One region of the Vreelandella venusta genome, then DNA from elsewhere that is predicted to be linked to it. Evidence: predicted binding sites of a transcription regulator. Region 1 holds the regulator's gene; the other holds the start of a gene.

Region 1 (3,401 bases):
CGCTAGTTGGGGACGTGCCCCTTGCTCACGAAGCTCATCCACCAGAGAGCTGAGTAGCATGGCCGGCAGGTTATCGATGGCACAATAGCCAAGATCTTCTAACGCTTGTAAGGCGATAGATTTACCGGACCCAGAACGGCCGCTAATGATCACCAGTTGCATAGAGTGTCTCTTGGCATGCCAATAAAAATGAAGGTAAATGTTGAACTTGTAGGCAGTGTCTAACGGTGGACCGTTTAGCTAACAGGTTGTTCACGAATTTTTGCTGTTATAAGGTCCAATAGCTCACGTTGGCTAGCCGCTCTACGAAGCTGCTGACGTGTGTCAACGCTGTTCATAATGGACGCCACTTGCCCTAGTAAGGCTAAGTGCGTGTCGTCCGCTTCTTCGGGTACTAAAAGTACGAAAACAAGGTCGACGGGGTCGCCATCAATAGCATCGAAGTCTACGGGCTCAGCTAGCTTTAAGAAACCAGCAATAGGTGAGCTACAGTGAGGGCTACGAGCGTGAGGAATAGCAACGCCGTTGCCTATTCCAGTGCTGCCCAAGCGCTCACGACCTATCAGGCGGCTGAAGACTTCTTGGCTATCTAGGCTTGGCGTATTTTGCGCAATAAAGGTGCTGAAAAATTCCAGCACCCTTTTTTTGCTACCCCCGGGGACGTCATACAGCACGCGCTCCGGGGGAAGAATGGTTTCCAACGTCATTGAGTTAACGCACGCCGGCGCCTTGGGCGCGAGCTTGTGCTTTTTCCTTGTGTTTAACGAGTTGACGGTCAATTTTGTCCGCTAGTGCATCAATTGCAGCGTACATATCATTGTCTAATGCTTCTGCGTGTAGATCGGCTCCGGCAGCATGCAGGGTGCAGGCAGCCTGTTGACGCTCCTTCTCAACAGATAAGGTTACTTGTACGGTGGTGATGTTGTCATAATGGCGCTCAACGCGTTCCAGCTTCTCATTTACATAGTCACGCAAGGCGTCAGTCAGATCTACGTGATGACCAGTGATATTTACTTGCATTGACGTGCTCCTTATCCATCGGACTGTTCTTCGATTGTAACCCTTTTTGCGCTATTGCAAAGCCCCTAGACGGACTTTGTCTCGTTAGCACTGTTTTATTAGCGTAAACGGCGGCGCTCGCTTGAAGAGGGAATACCCATTGATTCACGATATTTGGCCACCGTTCGCCTTGCTACTTGAATGCCACCCTCTTCCAATAGCGCCACGAGGCGGCTGTCTGAGAGGGGTTTTCCGGGCGGCTCATCTTGTACCAGTTTTTTGATTCGCGCTCGGATGGCAGTGCTGGAGTGATTGTCGCCGCCATCCTGGCCACTTACTTGGCTTGAGAAGAAGTATTTGAGCTCGAACACGCCACGCGGAGTATGAATATATTTCTGGGTGGTGACCCTGGAAATAGTAGATTCATGCATTTCCACGGCATCTGCGATATCGGCTAAGATCAGCGGTTTCATGGCTTCTTCACCGTGTTCCAGAAAGCCTATCTGGCGAGCGATGATTTCTCGACCCACCCGCAGCAGCGTATCATTTCGGCTTGAAAGGCTCTTGATGAGCCAGCGAGCTTCCTGAAGATGCTCTTTTAAAAATTGGTTATCTTGACTCTTGTCAGCCCGTTTGATGAGGCTTGCGTAGTCAGGTTGAATGCGCAAGCGCGGCAGCGCCTCTGGGTTTAGCTCCAGGTGCCATCCTTCGTGGTCATGGCGGACGACTAAATCTGGCGTTACGTAGCTGTCATCTGTGTCGCCAAAGGCACTCCCAGGGCGGGGATCAAGGCTGCGGATCAAACGAATGACGTCATCAAGCTGCTCATCATCCAGACTTAACCGTCGCTTTAGCAGGCGCGCATCATCTTTACCGAGCGCTTCAAGAAATTGACGCACTAGCCGCTTGGCAGGCATCAACAGCGGTGTATCTTCGGGGAGTGAGGCGAGCTGCAGCATTAAGCATTCTCGCAGGTCGCGAGCAAATACACCGGTGGGTTCAAACTGTTGAAGACGCAGCAGGGTTGTTTCAACTTCACGCTGGCTAAGGCCTTCATGCCCTTGGGCTTTAAGTCCTTCGCGAATGTCATTGAGCGGCTGTGTGAGGTAGCCGTTGGCATCCAGTGCATCGATGAGGCTTTCAGCAATGGCATGGTCGCGTGGTGAAAAATCTGTCATGGCGAGTTGCCAAAGTAAGTGGCCATGTAAACTTTGACCAGCGGCTTGACGCTCAAAGTCTGGCCCCTCGCCACTGGCACCATGGCTACCCAGGTCTTGATAAGTGTCTGACCAGTCACTGTCAGTAGAGAGCTCGTTAGGAATGCTTTCGGACCACTCAGCTTCCTGGGGCTCGCTAACGGCCTGCTCGCCGAACTCGTCTTCCTGCTCAAGCATGGGGTTGGCATCAAGCGCTTGCTGAATTTCTTGACGGAGGTCCAGCGTTGATAGCTGTAACAGGGCTATGGCCTGCTGCAGCTGAGGTGTCATGGTCAGCTGTGTACCGATACGCAATTGAAGAGAAGCTTTCATGACCATCTGAGAACCACTCGTTAATCAGAAAGCTCCACCCTAGTGCGAGTTATGGCTTGGTGCAAGTGCAATAAGTATGCCACCCATACTATTTTTTCTGCAGGTGGCTGTTTACAGGCGGAAATCAGCCCCCAAATAAACGTCTCTTACCCGTTGGTTGTTGAGAATTTCCTGAGGGGGGCCGCTGGCGATGATATGGCCGTCACCTACAATGTAGGCAATATCGCAAATATCTAGTGTTTCTCTGACGTTATGGTCGGTGATCAGTACGCCGATATGGCGTTTTTTGAGTGCTCGAATGATCGTTTTAATATCGCCTACTGAGATCGGATCAACGCCGGCAAACGGCTCATCAAGCAGAATAAAGGCAGGCTCTGTCGCGAGGGAGCGTGCAATTTCAACACGTCTACGCTCTCCGCCTGAAAGACTCATGCCGAAGTTGTCACGAATGTGAGTGATGTGAAAATCTTCCAGTAGCGACTCAAGGCGCTGCTCCCGAGCGCTGCGATCGAGTTCTTTGCGAGTCTCCAGAATTGCCATTATGTTATCGGCGACGGTCAGTTTGCGAAAAATAGAGGCTTCCTGGGGCAAGTACCCAATACCTGCCAGTGCACGTTCGTGCATGGGGGCGTGGGTCAAATCAAGCCCGTCGATGCCTACCTTTCCAGCATCAGACTTTACCAAACCGACAATCATATAGAAGGATGTCGTTTTGCCCGCGCCATTGGGGCCTAGCAGTCCTACCACGCTGCCTTGAGATATCTCTAGGTTAATATCCTTAACTACACGGCGGCGTTTATAGCTTTTGGCTAAGTGGTGGGCATAAAGTGTTTTTATCGGCGCTGTTTCTGATGCTGATTCTAAGGCTGTGTG
Region 2 (3,401 bases), 1.5 Mb from region 1:
CGCTAGAGCTTCCCATTCGCCCAGTGTCTCCAGTGCTTGCTGGGTATAGATACCGGCCGGTACATGGTCTGGGTCTCCCACGGACAGTCGGTCGCGCTCGCCTAATAGCGTTTCAATAGCGATGCCTTCCCCCGGGGTGAACTGCATTGGCACGCTATCGCTGGCACTAACAAGCGCCAATCGATTTTGCAGTAAATCCCTACGTTGCTGCACATTGATATGCTGATCTTCAAGCCAATCCATCCACGTCACATTTGCGGAAAGAAATAGCTGCGCGGGACTGCCGCTGGCGATTTGTCGAGCAAGGGTAGACGACGAAGCATAAATCGCGGTCACATCAACGTCATTATGTGTTTCATAAACCGCAATGGCATCGTTTAGCGCATCGGTCAGCGACGCAGCGGCTGCAACGTGCACATTGTCGCTCGCGAGCGCTGATGCCGTCGGAAGGCTAAATAGAATAACGCTGGCAAGCAGGCGATTGTTCACACCGAAGTTAAGCATCGTTTTATTCCGCTATTTCCACATGGATATAGCGGAGATTAGCGAATACTCAGCGCGTGTTCAATGACAAATAACGCGTGGCTGGATGGCGATCAATCATTGTCGCGCTCGGCATCATCAGAAGGTGACAGAAGCGCTAGCAGTGCTTTGGCATCGTCAGGCGTTGCCATCACAAACTGCTTTTCCAGTGCTCGATAGTGGGTAAGTACTTGTTTGCCCATCTCTGTTAGGTGTGCTCCACCTCGTGCATTTCCACCGGAACTTGTGACTACCAGCGGTGATAAAAAGTAGCCGTTCATAGTTTCGAGCAGTTGCCAGGCTTTTTTATAACTCATGTTCAGCGCGCGGCCCGCCGCAGAAATTGAGCCGGTTTGATCAATCATTTCCAACAGGTCAGCCTTACCAGGGCCAATTACCACGTCGTGGTTTAACGCTAAGCGCAACTGGAAGGTAGGGGAAGGGTGATGGGTGCGTGTCATTATTGAACTCTGCTGATGACTATGTGCGTATCAGTTTAGCAACGATACAGTCCCCAACGCTTACCATTTAGTGGTTGGCGAAGAAGCGTTCCCAGCCTAGGTTAACAAGGCTTTGGCCTTCTTCTAACAGCGTTGAAGGTTGCTCCAACGTGGTGCGCTTATCCATTTTGACGCTCTTTTTTGGTGCTCAAGACCGTTATTGGCTAACAATCTCAAGGCTTAAGTTATTGTGTCGACAAAGAAACGTGGTTTTTCACCATTTTGGCGCACTCCTTGCATTTCAAGTTGAAATATTGACCAACTGGAAGCGATAGCGCCATGACTCTGTGTGAACTTGCGACACCTGCCGCTAGCTCAGGCCATCGCTTTGATGGCGAGCGCCACTGGGCGGCATCGCTGGGGCTGCGTTTTGCTAACCGTGAGGGCTCAACCCGATTGGTGCAGGCTCGTCACCAAGGGCCGCTACGAGTACAGCGGCCGTTTTACCCAGAAGGCAGCACGGAAGCTTGCCATGTGTACGTGCTGCATCCACCCGGTGGTTTAGTCAGTGGCGATGCCCTGACGATTCGCGCCCACATCGAGCGTGATGCTCATGCGCTGCTCACCACCCCTGCGGCTAACAAGCTTTATAAAGCTGACAGTCAGGGCGTTGCCTGGAACCAACAGACTGAGCTTAACGTGGAAGATGGCGGCATCCTTGAGTGGCTTCCTCAAGAAACGATCGCCTTTGATGGCTCCAAAGGCGCTCAGCGAACGCATATTGCGTTGCATGGCAGTGCCCGTTGCTTGGGCTGGGAAATCATGGCGCTGGGCCGCCCCGCCAGTGAACTTCCCTATGTAACAGGCCGCATTGAACAGCACTTTCGTTTAACCCTAGATGGCAAGCCGCTGTGGCTTGAACGCCAACCGTTGGATCCTGCACATCCGCGTTTTAACGGGCGCTGGGGGCAGGGGGGCGCCACGGTGCAAGCCACGCTATGGGCGGTGGGCTTAGAAGATACCGGTGTGGCGATTGAGGAGCTACGCGAAGCGCTGCCGGATAACCCGCGCTGGGCGGTTACCGTTCGCCAGGGCGTGCTGTTATTACGTTATCTCGGAAACTCACGCAATGAAGCCTGGACGCTGTGTGAGCAGGCGTGGCATGTACTGCGCCCGCACTGGATCGCTCATGTCGCCCACACACCGCGCATTTGGTTAACCTAAACGTTGTGCAGCAGGTGCTAAATAAGTTATTTTCACTAATGCAAATGAAAACCTTTTGCATTAAAATGGTGGTCTGTGACCTGCACCGAGATGCACCATGCTGCTCAACGTCTTATCCTCTTCCTATTGGCTGCTGATATTACGCATCCTGGCCGCGACGCTTGGCGGCTATATCGTTGCTGCACTGTTTTCGGTGGCAGCGCTTGGCTTACCGTTTGATACCATGATGTCTCTGCGTATCGGCATGATGGGAAGCTTCATTATTTGGGCGGGCGTGGCGATCTGGTCGTTTATCACGCCGAGTTTGATACGTCTTTGGGGGGCTATCGGTCTAGCCATTGGCGGCCTTCTAGTGGTGGCTAACTATGGCGTCCACTAAGCGCAGCGTGAGGCGTAATATGGCCCAGCTGCACACATGGTGCGGCTTGTTGGCTGCTTGGCTGCTATTTGCCGTTTTTCTGACGGGCACTCTGAGTTACTTCAAAGAGAGTATCTCGTTGTGGATGCAGCCCGAACTTCCGAGTGTCGCCACGAATGCTGAGTGGGACAATCGACGCCTAGCGGATTACTGGCAGCACTATCTTACTGAACATGCTTCCTCAGCGAGAAGCTGGCAGATCACCTTCCCTAATGAGCGCGAGGCTGTTTCGACAGCCGTCTGGTTTGGGCAGGATGGGAGAGAGCGGTCGATACTTGACCCAACCACTCTGACGTTGGTTACCCCGCGAGAAACGCGTGGGGGGGATTTTTTCTATCGATTCCATTTCCAATTGCATCATCTGCCCGCCATCTATGGCCGCTGGATCGTTGGTATCGCCACCATGATGATGTTCGTGGCAATCATTAGCGGCGTGATAACCCATAAAAAAATCCTGCGCGACTTTTTTGCTTTCCGGCCCCAAAAGGGCGCGCGCAGTTGGCTTGATGCGCACAATGCATTTTCGGTGTTAGCGCTACCTTTTCAGTTAATGATTACCTACACCGGCTTGATAACACTCATGTCGCTCTATATGCCTTGGGGAGTAGAGCGCGCGTTTCCCGATGCTGACGCGCGTCGCCAAGCGACCAGTGAGCTGCATGCCTTTCCACTCTCCGGCCCGGCTACGGGGCAGCCTGCAGCGTTATATGCCCTTAGCGAAATGGTCGGTGATGCTGAAGCGCATTGGCAGAAGCCGGTGCAGTCCTTAAGGATTAGCCACCCGGGGGATGCAGGTG

The links. Region 1 encodes sigma-54, which starts transcription at its own class of promoters, with help from an activator protein. Its sites were predicted from a motif close to TGGCACNNNNNTTGCTNT; they were not measured.
Region 2: the regulator sigma-54 is predicted to act here: its motif matches at 1,246-1,263, upstream of IR195_RS19110 (urease accessory protein UreD).

Annotation. Positions count from the first base shown of each region.
Region 1 covers NZ_CP065135.1:2,623,885-2,627,285, reverse strand. Annotated here, with positions in the region: gene rapZ (RNase adapter RapZ) at 1-162, opposite strand, end outside; gene ptsN (PTS IIA-like nitrogen regulatory protein PtsN) at 237-707, opposite strand; gene hpf (ribosome hibernation-promoting factor, HPF/YfiA family) at 712-1,020, opposite strand; gene IR195_RS12695 (RNA polymerase factor sigma-54) at 1,119-2,534, opposite strand; gene lptB (LPS export ABC transporter ATP-binding protein) at 2,640-3,365, opposite strand.
Region 2 covers NZ_CP065135.1:4,153,292-4,156,692, reverse strand. Annotated here, with positions in the region: gene modA (molybdate ABC transporter substrate-binding protein) at 1-504, opposite strand, end outside; gene IR195_RS19115 (winged helix-turn-helix domain-containing protein) at 597-983, opposite strand; gene IR195_RS19110 (urease accessory protein UreD) at 1,302-2,186, shown strand; gene IR195_RS19105 (DUF3649 domain-containing protein) at 2,284-2,565, shown strand; gene IR195_RS19100 (PepSY-associated TM helix domain-containing protein) at 2,585-3,401, shown strand, end outside.